2 regions of the Acetonema longum DSM 6540 genome follow, and region 1 is predicted to be linked to the other one. Evidence: riboswitches for the same ligand, from Rfam matches in the RefSeq annotation. Region 1 holds a riboswitch; the other holds the start of a gene.
What was found. A riboswitch is a leader RNA that binds a small molecule or an ion and turns the genes downstream of it on or off. The one in region 1 is predicted to bind S-adenosylmethionine.
Positions count from the first base shown of each region.

Region 2: linked by a shared signal. The riboswitch ahead of metA (homoserine O-acetyltransferase MetA) and the one ahead of metK (methionine adenosyltransferase) in region 1 are both predicted to bind S-adenosylmethionine.

Region 1 covers NZ_AFGF01000126.1:110,660-117,081, forward strand. The annotation lists gene gmk (guanylate kinase) at 1-27, shown strand, start outside; gene rpoZ (DNA-directed RNA polymerase subunit omega) at 39-245, shown strand; gene coaBC (bifunctional phosphopantothenoylcysteine decarboxylase/phosphopantothenate--cysteine ligase CoaBC) at 257-1,450, shown strand; SAM riboswitch class I at 1,544-1,655, shown strand; gene metK (methionine adenosyltransferase) at 1,721-2,905, shown strand; gene priA (primosomal protein N') at 3,030-5,447, shown strand; gene def (peptide deformylase) at 5,547-6,005, shown strand; gene fmt (methionyl-tRNA formyltransferase) at 5,998-6,422, shown strand, end outside.
Region 2 covers NZ_AFGF01000054.1:33,211-39,632, reverse strand. The annotation lists gene ALO_RS07210 (SDR family NAD(P)-dependent oxidoreductase) at 1-693, opposite strand, end outside; gene pdxR (MocR-like pyridoxine biosynthesis transcription factor PdxR) at 782-2,233, opposite strand; gene pdxS (pyridoxal 5'-phosphate synthase lyase subunit PdxS) at 2,354-3,232, shown strand; gene pdxT (pyridoxal 5'-phosphate synthase glutaminase subunit PdxT) at 3,237-3,836, shown strand; SAM riboswitch class I at 3,917-4,023, shown strand; gene metA (homoserine O-acetyltransferase MetA) at 4,142-5,059, shown strand; gene ALO_RS07185 (class I SAM-dependent methyltransferase) at 5,267-6,073, shown strand.

The sequences.
Region 1 (6,422 bases):
ATATTAGACAAGATCTGTAATGATTAAGGGGGATTCCAATGATTCGTCCGTCTTTAGATGTTTTAGTCAGTAAAGTAGATAGTAAATATACATTAGTAGTATTAGCGGCCAAAAGGGCCCGTGAAGTAATGAATGGCGATTCCCCCCTGGCGGAAAGCAAATCCAATAAGCCGGTCACCCTGGCCCTGGAAGAGGTTGCCCAGAATAAAATTTCTTACGAACGCACCAAAGCCGGCATAAAATAGGGGGGAGCTCCATGACTCAGACCAAAAATATTGTGATGGGAGTCAGCGGAGGGATTGCGGCCTATAAAGCGGTTGAAGTGGCCAGTAGTCTGAAAAAAGCCGGTTGCAGCGTGCATATCATTATGACCGATGCAGCTGCCAAATTTGTCACTCCTCTTACTTTTCGCGAAATAACGGCGAATCCGGTAGTTGTCGGCATGTGGGAAGAGCCGAAAAAATGGAATGTAGAGCATATCGCCTTGGCTTCCCTGGCCGACGTGTTTGCGATCGTGCCGGCAACCGCGAATATCATTGGCAAAATTGCCAATGGTATTGCCGATGATATGCTCTCCACGACGGTGATGGCGACCAGAGCGCCTGTCATTTTGGCGCCTGCCATGAACACGAATATGTATAATAACCCGATCCTGCAAGAAAACCTGGTGAAACTGGCGAAACTGGGTTATGACATCATTCAACCGGAAAGCGGCCGGCTGGCTTGCGGCGTCGAAGGCTTCGGCCGGTTGGCGCAGCCAGCGGTTATTGTCGACAGGCTGTTGTCTTATTTAGGCCATAAAAAAGACTTGCAGCAGAAAAAAATCCTAATTACTGCCGGCGGCACCCGGGAGCCGATTGATCCGGTTCGTTACATCGGCAACCGTTCCAGCGGAAAGATGGGATATGCAATTGCCAAAGCCGCTGTCGAAAGAGGGGCGGAGGTTACTTTAGTAACCGGCCCTACTGTTCTCGCGGCGCCGGTCGGCGTTAAAGTCATTGCCATTGAAACAACTGAGCAGATGAGGCTGGCCGTCTTGGCGGCATTTCCCGACACCGATATTGTCATTAAGGCGGCGGCAGTGGCTGATTACCGGCCAACAGAGACTGCCCCCCAAAAAATAAAGAAAACTGATGACACATTGACGCTTATTTTGCAAAAAAACCCGGATATCTTAAAAGAGCTAGGCGGTTTAAAAAAACCAAATCAACTCTTAATCGGCTTCGCGGCGGAAACTCATGAACTTTTAACCTATGCCCGGCAAAAGCTCGTTCAGAAAAACCTGGATATGATTGTTGCCAATGATGTGACTGCCCCCGGCGCCGGCTTTAACTCTGACACCAATATCGTAAAACTTTTGTATCGGAACGGCTCGTCGGAAGAGTTGCCGCAAATGGAGAAAGACAAGTTGGCGCATGTCCTGCTTGATAGAATTTGCAGTTTCGTGTAAAAGCAAATGGAAATAAGGAAAAGGCAATAAAAATTGTTTGCTTTTTCAATTCATTTGCTGTAAGATTTTCTTGGTAAAAAACTATATATAGTAAACTCATCCAGAGTTGGCGGAGGGACTGGCCCGATGAAGCTGCGGCAACCATTTGACAGAGTCTCTGTCGAAACGGTGCCAATTCCGGCGAATTTTTTTCGCAAGATGGGAGTGAAAATAAATCACTCCATGGCGGGGTGATTTTTTACTAGAATCTATAAAGTATGGAGGTACGTTATGCGTAGATTATTCACCTCAGAATCCGTTACAGAAGGTCATCCTGATAAAATGGCCGATCAGATTTCCGACAGTGTATTGGATGCCATCATCGCGCAGGACCCATATGCCCGTGTGGCCTGCGAAACCTTGGTTACCACCGGTTTGGTGCATGTGGTCGGTGAAATAACCACGAATTGCTACGTAGACATCCCCAAAATTGTCCGGCAGACCATCAAGGATATCGGGTATACCCGCGCAAAATATGGCTTTGACAGTGAAACTTGCGGCGTCATGACTTCGATTGACGAGCAGTCGGCGGATATTGCCCTGGGAGTGGACCAGTCGCGGGAAGCCAAAGCAGGCGATACGGATGCATTTGAAACCATCGGCGCAGGGGACCAGGGGATGATGTTCGGGTATGCCACCAATGAAACTCCCGAACTGATGCCAACTCCCATTGCCTGGGCTCACAAACTTTCCCGCCGGCTGTCGGAAGTCCGTAAAAGCGGGGAGTTGGGCTACTTAAGGCCGGATGGCAAGACTCAGGTTACGGTGGAGTATGAAAATGACAAGCCGGTGCGGGTGGATACGATTGTGATTTCTTCTCAGCACAGTCCGGACGTGGAATTGTCCCAGATTGAACAGGACATTATCCAAAAAGTAATTCTGCCGATTATCCCCCAAGAGTATATTGACAGTAAGACCAAATACTATATCAATCCTACCGGCCGCTTTGTCGTCGGAGGACCTCAAGGAGACTCCGGCCTGACCGGACGCAAGATTATCGTCGACACCTATGGCGGAATGGCCCGTCACGGCGGCGGCGCTTTTTCCGGCAAAGACCCCACGAAAGTAGACCGTTCCGCCGCTTATGCCGCCCGTTATGTAGCCAAAAATATTGTAGCGGCAGGATTGGCGGACAAATGTGAAATCCAGCTGGCTTATGCCATTGGCGTAGCCCGTCCTGTTTCGGTGCTGGTCGAAACTTTTGGTACGGCCAAACTTTCCGAAGAGAAGATTTCCGAACTGGTGCAAAAGCATTTTGACCTTCGTCCGGCTGCGATTATTCAAAATCTGGACCTCCGCCGGCCTATTTACCGGCAAACAGCCGCTTATGGTCATTTTGGCCGGACTGACCTGGATCTGCCTTGGGAACTGACCGACAAAGCCGCTGCTTTGCGCCGGGAAGCCAATCTATCATAGTAAATTCCAAAAACGCGGACATATCCATAAATGTCCGCGTTTTTTCGCGGTTTTTTACAGGAATTTCGCTAAGTTTATCTAAAGATAAGAGTTATAACTATAAGCGATTGTATTGGGGTAAAACATGATAAAAACGGCTGAGGTAGTCATTAATTCCGGTATCCGGAACCTGACCGACGCTTTCACTTACTTTATTCCGGACCAATTTTCCTATCTGGATACCGGCTGGCGGGTGGTTGTACCTTTTGGCTCCAGGCAGGAAGAAGGTTTCGTGGTAGCGGTCCGCTCTGAGCCAGAAGGCCGGAAAGATGAGTTAAAGCCTATCCAGGACGTCTTAGATGATGATCCCTGGTTTGATGATCATATGATGCAAACAGCCCGCTGGCTTAGTGAGCGTTACCTTTGCACTCTGGCGGAAGCAATGCGTCTGTTTATCCCGGGTAAAAAAGGCATTCGAAAAGAAAAATTCTATTATTTAAATGCGAATTACGCCGGTATATTCAACGAAACCAGGACAGAAAACCAGGCGGCGGTATTGGAATGGTTCCGCCGGCAAAAAATAGTGACGATGCGGCAGTTCCAAAAAGAATTCGGACCAGAGGCACGGTCGCTGATCGAGGAACTGAAACAGCGGAAACTCGTCCTCTGCAGCAGTACCGTGCAAACCGCAAGAGTCAATAAATATGAGTCTGAGCTGCACTTGGCTCTCACGGGCGAACAGGTGACAGGCATTTTACCCCAAATGGAAAGGAAACCTGCTCAGTTCCGGCTCATTCAGGCATTATTGACGAGAAACCTAACTGACGCTGATTTGAAAGAAATGAAGGTGTCTCGTCAGACAGTTAAGACCCTGGTTGATCTTGAAATGATAAAAATCGTTCGAAAGCAGGTTATGCGCGACAGCTATCAGAATGTTGCAGGGAAGTATCAACCTGTTACACTGTCGCCGGAACAGGAGAATGCTGTTGCCGCTATTGCCGATGCATTATCTTATAGCCGATTTCAGAGTTTTTTGCTGCATGGCATTACCGGAAGCGGCAAGACCGAAGTCTATATTCGCGCCGTTGCGGCGGTGCGGCAGGCCGGAAAACAGGCAATCGTTCTCGTGCCGGAAATAGCCTTGACCAGCCAGTTGGTGCAACGATTTAAAGCCCGATTTGCCAATGATGTGGTGGTCATACACAGTAAACTTTCTCTGAATGAACGGTATGATACCTGGCAGAGAATCCGCGAGGAAACAGCAGGCGTCATCATCGGGGCCAGGTCGGCTGTGTTTGCGCCGGCGCCTAATTTGGGCATTATCATTTTGGATGAAGAGCATGAATTCACCTATAAGCAGGAAGAATCTCCCTACTATCACACTCGCGATGTTGCCATGACCAGGGCAAATCTGGCTCAGGCAGCAGTCGTTTTAGGCAGCGCCACGCCTGCGGTGGAAACGTTTTATGATGCTTTGGCCGGCAGGCATGTCTTGCTGTCGCTGCCGTCACGAATTGCCGGCGCCGTGTTGCCTCAGGTCATGCTGGTGGATATGCGGGAAGAGTTGAAAAAGGGCAGGCGCAGCGTACTTTCCACCCAGTTGGAAGGGTTGCTGCGGGATACCATTCAACGCGGTGAGCAAGCCATTATTCTGTTGAATCGTCGGGGCCATTCCACCTTTGTCATGTGCCGGGAATGCGGTCACGTGATTACATGTCGGCATTGCGCCGTGGCTTTAACCTATCACTATGCTGCAGGCATGATGCGCTGTCACTACTGTGACGCCGTCGAACCGGTTCCGACACTTTGCCCGGCATGCCGAAGCCGCTATATCAAATTCTTCGGCACCGGTACGCAAAAAGTCGAACAGGAACTGCAGCAGCTTTTCCCCGATTGCCGGATTGTTAGAATGGATCAGGACACCACCCATGGCAAGCTGGCTCAGGATGCCATTCTCTCGGATTTCGACGCCGGCAGGTATGATATACTATTAGGGACCCAGATGGTCGCTAAAGGGCATGATCTGCAAAATGTAACGGCTGTTGGTATTTTGTCAGTGGATACCATCCTTAATATCCCGGATTTCCGCGGGGCCGAGAGAACTTTCGCCCTGATTACCCAGGCTGCCGGCAGGGCAGGTCGCGGCGATAAACCGGGCAAAGTCGTTGTGCAGGCATATAATCCCGAACACTATGCGGTCTGCGCCGCCGCTAACCAGGATTATTCATCTTTTTACGCAGCTGAGATAGAATTTCGGCAAAAACTGCTTTATCCACCCTTTTGCCAATTAATAAAATGTACTGTAGCCGCCGGTATGGAGGATACTGCCCGAAGGAAAGCTGAACAACTGGCGGCGGCTCTGAAAAGCGAGCTGAGACCTGACGCGGGAACGGACATCATCGGCCCCTTTCCGGCGCCTGTACTCAAGGTCAAGGACCGTTACCGGATGATCATTTTAATCAAAGCCGGGAATTTGGACACTGTCAAAGAAATTATCCGGCAGAAAAACTGGCACACTCTCTCGGACACAGTCTTTGATGTTTCGCCGATCAGCGTTGTATAGATACTGTCTTTCGGGGTTCAACCGATTGCCATGTACAGGTGGATTGGGTACAATAATAAGGATGTTTGATTTATTGGGAAGACCATAGGAGGTAGCAACGTGGCTATATTAGAAATAAAAAAGGCCGGAGATCCGGTATTGAAAGAACGGGCCCAGGCAGTAACGAAAATAGACCGCAAGGTTAAAGAATTATTGGATAATATGGCGCAAACCATGTATGGCGCGGAAGGCGTGGGTCTGGCAGCGCCTCAGGTAGGAATCCTGCTTAGGATCGTTGTAATTGATGCAGGAGAAGGGCTGGTCGAACTCATCAATCCCGAAATTGTTGAATCCGATGGAACACAGGTGGCCTCGGAAGGCTGCCTGAGCATTCCCGGAGTATACGGTGATGTAGAAAGATATGCTGATGTCACCGTGGAAGGATTAAACCGCTCGGGCAAAAAGATCCGTATTGCGGCGAACGGGCTTTTGGCACGGGCCCTGCAGCATGAAATCGACCATCTGAACGGTATATTGTTCATTGAGCGGGCAAAAACTGTCTACAAGGGGAATTCCTGATATGCGCACGATTTTTATGGGAACGCCGGACTTTGCGGTTCCCTGTTTAGAACGATTGATCAGCGAAGGCCATGAGGTGGTTTGTGTCGTCACTCAGCCTGATAGGCCGAAAGGAAGAGGCCGTGTGCTGGCTGCTCCGCCGGTGAAAGAAACGGCTGCTGCCCATCAAATTCCAGTGCTTCAGCCAGAGAGAATCCGCAATGATCAGTTCATTACGCAATTGGCGGCATTGCGGCCAGAAGTGATTGTGGTGGTGGCTTTTGGTCAGCTACTGCCTAAATCGCTCTTGGATCTGCCGCCTTTAGGCTGTATCAATGTGCATGCCTCTTTATTGCCAAGATACCGTGGGGCCGCTCCGATTCACTGGGCGGTCATCAACGGAGAGCCGGTTACCGGTGTGACTACCATGTATATGGA
Region 2 (6,422 bases), on a different contig from region 1:
GGCCACCCGGCCCAAAGGGTATGCACTCTCCACGTCGGCCAGCTGATAGGTACCGTTGGCATCGGCTAATTGCTTATCCAGCATAGGAGTTGCCACATCCCCGGGGCAGACGCAATTGACCCGTATGTGATGGGGCGCCAGTTCCAGGGCCAGAGCCTTGGTAAAAGCAACCACCGCTCCTTTGGAGGCGCAGTAGGCGGTACACAGCCAGTTGCCGTTCAGACCGGCGTCGGAGGCCAGATTGACAATGGCAGCCCCCTGACAGAGGGGACGTTCCTTTTCCGTCGCATTCTGACGGCGGCGCAGTTCAGGCAGGGAGTACTGACACATGAAATAGGTTCCTTTCACATTGATGTCCATGATCTCGTCATAGTCGGACTCCGTCATATCGGCAATGGCCTTTTCACAATAGACGCCTGCTGAGTTCACCAGGATATCCAGCCGGCCGAAATGTGCTATAGTTTGTTGTACTAATTCTTTGCACTCCGCCCGCAGCGTCACATCCGTCCGGACAAACCGGACCGCCGCCTGCCACTGGTTCAATTGTTCCAGGGCTGCCTGGCCCTGGGAGTCCCGCCGGCCGGCGATTACCACTTTGGCGCCGTTTGCTAAAAAAAGGCGACTGGCTGCCAGGCCGATTCCCGAGGTGCCGCCGGTAATCAAAGCGACCTTTCCCTGTAAGTCGTATTGCATCGTAACCACTTCCTTCCCGGTAGTTTTCCCGATTTTTTGCCGGAATTCCTTTGCTCCTGTCATGATGCTGTCTGATTTCCGGCATTGCCTATGGTTCCGCTTTATATTCAGCAATGACTTCGCCCAGAATTTTTATTCCCTGAACGATTTTTTCCTGATCAGCCACAGCAAAACTCAGCCGCAGAAACCGGTCCGGCGGCCGGCGGGGGAAAAAGGCGGTTCCCGGCAGCAGCAGGAGACCTTTTGTCTCGGCGGACTGGACAATCAGGCGGGCCGATACCCCTTCCCGCAGGGCCAGCCAGCAGGTCAGGCCGCCCCGGGGCGGATGGCAGACTGTCGAATCCGGCAGGAATTCCCGGATGGCGGCTAGGGCCGCCTCGTATCTTTCCTGATAAATCCGGCGGATAGCGCCGATATGTTTCTGCCAGATGCCCTGACGCAAATACAGGTCAAAGGCTCGCTGAGTCAGGCCGGAGGTGGCGATGTCCGAGTGATGCTTCACCGCCGAAACTTTTGCCACCCAGTGGGGTGGCATCAGTAAAAAAGCCAGCCGCAAACCGGGCATAAACATTTTGGAAAAGCTTTTCAGGTAAATGACTCGCTGGTCCCGGTCCAGAGCCTTTAAGGGGGCCAGGGGGGAACCGGAAAAATCCAGCTCGCTGATATAGTCATCCTCCAGAATAATGGCGTCGTAGCGCCGGGCCAGGCCGATCAATCGGTTGCGCTTGATCACCGAGTAGGAGTAACCGGTGGGATTTTGAATGTTGGCCATAACATAAATCAGGCGGGGGCGGAAGGCGCGAATTTTGTTTTCCAGCTCCTGCATGGCCATGCCGTCTGCGTCCATGGGAATGTCGATGATTTTGGCGCCCCGGGAACGAAAGGCGGCGATAGCCCCCGGATAGGTGGGACTTTCGGTAAACACGCAGTCACCGAACTGGAGAAAAGCCTTGGCAATGATGTCAATGCCCTGCTGGGCGCCGGAAATAATCTGCACATTGTCGGCCTGAGCCTGGACACCCTGGGTTTTTAAGTAAGCAGCAATGGACTGCCGCAAAGGAAAGAATCCCTGACTTTCCTGATACCCGAAAGCAAACCCCTGATCCCGGTCCAATACCTCGATCAATACCCGCTTAAAGTCATCAATGGGCAATAAATCCGGCGGCGGCATGACGGTGGCAAGATCAATGCAGTTCCTGCCGCCCGCAGGGATATGCTCCGGCAGTTCCAAGTCGATGTCAGGGGTTGCCGGCTCATACTCATCGGCCGTGCTGCCGGCGATTTCGGCCACATAGTTGCCGCTGCCGGCCCGGGAGTAGATGTAGCCGTTTTGTTCCAGAAGCTTATAGGCGTTGACCACTGTGCCGGGATTAACCCTTAAAAAAGCAGCCAGCTTCCGCACCGGCGGCAGAAGGTAGCCATGGCTCAGCTTGCCGCTCAGAATCAGTTCCCGCAAGCTGTCGTACAGCTGAGCATAGAGGGATGCCCTGCTGGTCTTATCCAATTGTATCGATACAAAATCAAAAAAATCTTCATTCATCTTGTAAAATTCCTTTCCTCTCTGCTATAATAACAAAAATTCGCCGGCGATACAAATAATTGTATCGATACGCCTATTTTAGCAAATTTTTTGCTGCCGGCAAAGAGGGGGAGTCTGGATATGGAAAATCGGTATGAACTAAACAAAAATCTGGCCCAGATGCTAAAGGGCGGCGTCATTATGGATGTGACCAACCCCGAACAGGCTAAAATCGCCGAAGAAGCCGGCGCTGTGGCTGTCATGGCTCTGGAAAGAGTACCGGCTGATATTCGCAGCCAAGGCGGAGTAGCCCGGATGTCCGATCCGAAAATGATCCGGGAGATTAAGGCTTCGGTTACCATCCCGGTCATGGCCAAGGCCCGGATCGGCCATTTTGTAGAGGCCCAGATCTTAGAGGCCATTGGTATCGACTATGTGGACGAAAGCGAAGTCTTAACCCCGGCGGATGAGCTTTACCATATCAATAAATGGGATTTTAAGATTCCCTTTGTCTGCGGCGCCCGCAATCTGGGCGAAGCCCTGCGCCGTATCGGTGAAGGAGCAGCTATGATCCGCACCAAGGGAGAAGCCGGTACCGGCAATGTAGTGGAAGCTGTCCGGCATATGCGGACCATGCTGGCGGATATGCGGCGGGTCAAGGCCGCTCCCCGGGAAGAATTGATGAGTATAGCCAAGGAAATGGGTGCGCCCATGCACCTGATTGAATATGTCGGGGAACACGGCTCTCTGCCGGTGGTCAATTTCGCTGCCGGCGGCATCGCCACCCCCGCCGATGCGGCCCTGATGATGCAGCTGGGCTGCGACGGAGTCTTTGTCGGGTCCGGTATTTTCAAATCCGGTGACCCCAGCCGGCGGGCTAAAGCCATCGTTCAGGCCACTACTCATTACAATGATCCGGAGTTTTTAGCCGGAATATCGGAAGATCTGGGTGAGCCTATGGTGGGCATTGAAATCGATAAAATCCAGCCTGCTGAACGGTTAGCTTCCCGGGGGTGGTAACACCATGCTGACTATCGGGGTATTAGCTCTGCAAGGCGCAGTGAAAGAACACCTGGATCATCTCAACGCCTTGCCTCAGATTCGGGGTGTGGCGGTTAAAAAAGCAGCGGATTTGGCTCCTGTCGCCGGACTGATTTTGCCGGGAGGCGAATCCACGGCGATGGGTAAGCTGCTGCGAGAATTTCTTCTGTCCCGGGCAATCCTGGACCGGATTCAGGAAGGCATGCCGGTGTGGGGCACTTGCGCCGGCATGATCCTGCTGGCCAGGACCATCGCCGGTCAGGAAACCGGTTATTTGGGGGTCATGGACATCTGCGTGCGGCGTAATGCCTATGGCAGTCAGTTGGACAGCTTTTCCACGGAAGCCCTCATTCCGGCGGTATCCGCTGCACCGGTGCCCCTGGTGTTTATCCGGGCGCCTTATGTGGAAGAGGCGGGGGCGGATGTGACAGTCCTGGCCAAAGTGGATGGTCACATTGTAGCGGTGGAGCAGGACCATATGCTGGCCACGGCTTTTCATCCGGAACTGACTGACGATTTGTCGTTTCACCGCTATTTTGCAGCCAAGGCAGCAGCCTGGAATGTATTGAAAACGAATCTTTGATCCCCGACGAAAAAGCCGGCGCCAGTCTCTTGACCGTCTTCTCTTGCTTATGCTATGATTAGAAAAACTAAATAACGCAACTCTTATCCAGAGTGGTCGAGGGACTGGCCCGATGACGCCCGGCAACCGGCTCGTTAGAGCAGTGGTGCTAATTCCAGCAGAACAGCAGTGTTTTGGGAGATGAGAGGGGAGCTAACAGATTTGTTGACCTCTTTCTTCCGGAAAGAGGTCTTTATTTTATTAGACGGAAACAAGAGCTGCAAAGCAGGCTTGTTTCTCGTTGCAAAAAACAGGAGAGTGGTAAAATGCCGATCAAGATCCCTAATAACCTGCCGGCGGCAGACATTCTGGAAAAAGAAAATATTTTCGTCATGTACGAAGACAGGGCCTATACTCAGGATATACGGCCTCTGAAAATTTTAATCTTAAACCTGATGCCCACCAAAATCACTACTGAAACGCAGCTGTTGAGGCTGTTGGGCAATACGCCGCTGCAAGTGGAAGTGGATCTGATGTATACCGCCAGCTATTTACCCACTAATACACCTGTGAAGCACCTGACTAAGTTTTATGAAACCTTTGATAGCGTTAAGTCCCACAATTATGACGGCATGATTATCACTGGCGCCCCGGTGGAACAGATGCCTTTTGAAGAAGTGGCTTACTGGCCGGAACTCTGTGAGATCATGGAGTGGACTAAAAATCATGTGTATTCCACTTTTCATATCTGCTGGGGGGCTCAGGCCGGCCTGTATTACCACTACGGTGTTCCCAAATATGATTTGCCGCAAAAAATGTTTGGCGTTTTTCCCCATAAAAGAATTTTTACCGCCCAGGATCAACTGTTTCGAGGCTTTGATGATCTTTTCTACGTACCTCACTCCCGCCACACCGAAATCCGGCGGGAGGACATTGTCAATAAACCGCAGCTGCAGCTTTTATCCGAATCCTGTATTTCCGGGGTGTATGCCGTGACGGACCTAAGCGGGCGCCAGTTCTTTATCACCGGTCACTCCGAATATGACCCACTGACCCTGAAAGGCGAATATGACCGGGACGTATCCCAGAGCCTGCCGATTCAAGTGCCGCAAAACTACTACCCCAATGACGATCCCAACCAGTCTCCGATGGTTCTTTGGCGCAGCGCCGCCCATCTTTTATTTTCCAACTGGCTTAATTATTATGTCTATCAGAGGACCCCTTATGATCTTTCGTATTTATAAGAGTCAAGGGCCAGGGCTTGATTGATTCAGACACAAAGAGAGCAGCTGCAATAATGGGTTGACACATGCGATACCGCTCATCATATAGCAAGCGGTATTGGCGATGATTGACATATATAGTTTAGCCCAATATAATGAGAATGAATATTATTATCATCATTGTGACGTATTTTCTGAAGGAGATAAAATGATTGGGGAGGGAACAGTATGCAACATCAGCCTAATCTGCAGGGTGTGCCGGAGACGTTGCTGATTCCGTTATGGGCGCGGGCGGTTGAGGCGAAGCGCGGCAAGCCGATCCTCAAAGATGCAAAAGCGATTGAGATCATGGAACGGATCGAATACGATTTCACGAAATTCGACAAGGCATGGAAATCACAGACTGGCGTGGTGATCAGAACCGAAATCCTGAACAAAGCGGCGGCGACGTTTATAGCCAGGCACCCTGATGCTGTGGTCGTCAATATCGGTTGCGGCCTCGACACCCGCTTTGCACAGGTGGATAACGGCAAGATTCGCTGGTACGATCTGGATTTGCCGGAGTCGATCCGTATTCGCCGGCAATTTTTCTGTGAAACAGAGCGCTATAAGATGATCGCCAAATCTGTCTTCGATTATTCCTGGATTCAGGAAATTGCTGCAGAGGCGCAGCCGGTCCTGATCATTGCGGAAGGGACCCTCATGTACTTCACCGAGCAGGAGATCAAAAGCCTGATTAATAAACTGACCGACGTCTTCCCCAAGGCCGAAATGCTGCTGGAAATCATTACGCCGGGGATCGTGAAAATGAGCAAGCAGCATGATACAGTCGGCAAGATGGACAACGTCAGGTTTCAGTGGGGAGTGACCAGCGGTAAAGAACTGGAACAGTACAACAACCGCATCAAGGTCATCAACGAGTGGAATTTATTCGATTATCATCAAGACAGATGGGGCTGGATGGCCTGGATGGCTAAGATCCCTGCCGTTAAGCGCCGGTTCAGCGACAGCGTCGTTCATTTAGTATTTGGGTAACCGCGCTTTTTGGTGAACAGGGACAGGCAATAAGGTAAAATTGCTTACAGGTAATAGAAAAAGGTCACCGCCGCTTCTTCTGTCAGAAGCGGCGGTGACCTTTTTCTGCTTTGCTGCGCGCCGGGCGTCTGTCTATGCCATTGACAGATAGAAGAAGGTATTCTATAATGTTTTTGATAATGATAATCATTATCAAAAACGAGAGGGCCACAGAGCTCCGCATGAATAGGCGGAGCTCTGCTTTTTTGCGGAGCGCACGGCCGCCGGGAGCAGCCTGCCGCGGACCGGGCTGCACTTTCATAGTGATGCGGCGGGAAAGCAAGAAAACAGGAATAAGACGAGGTGGCAA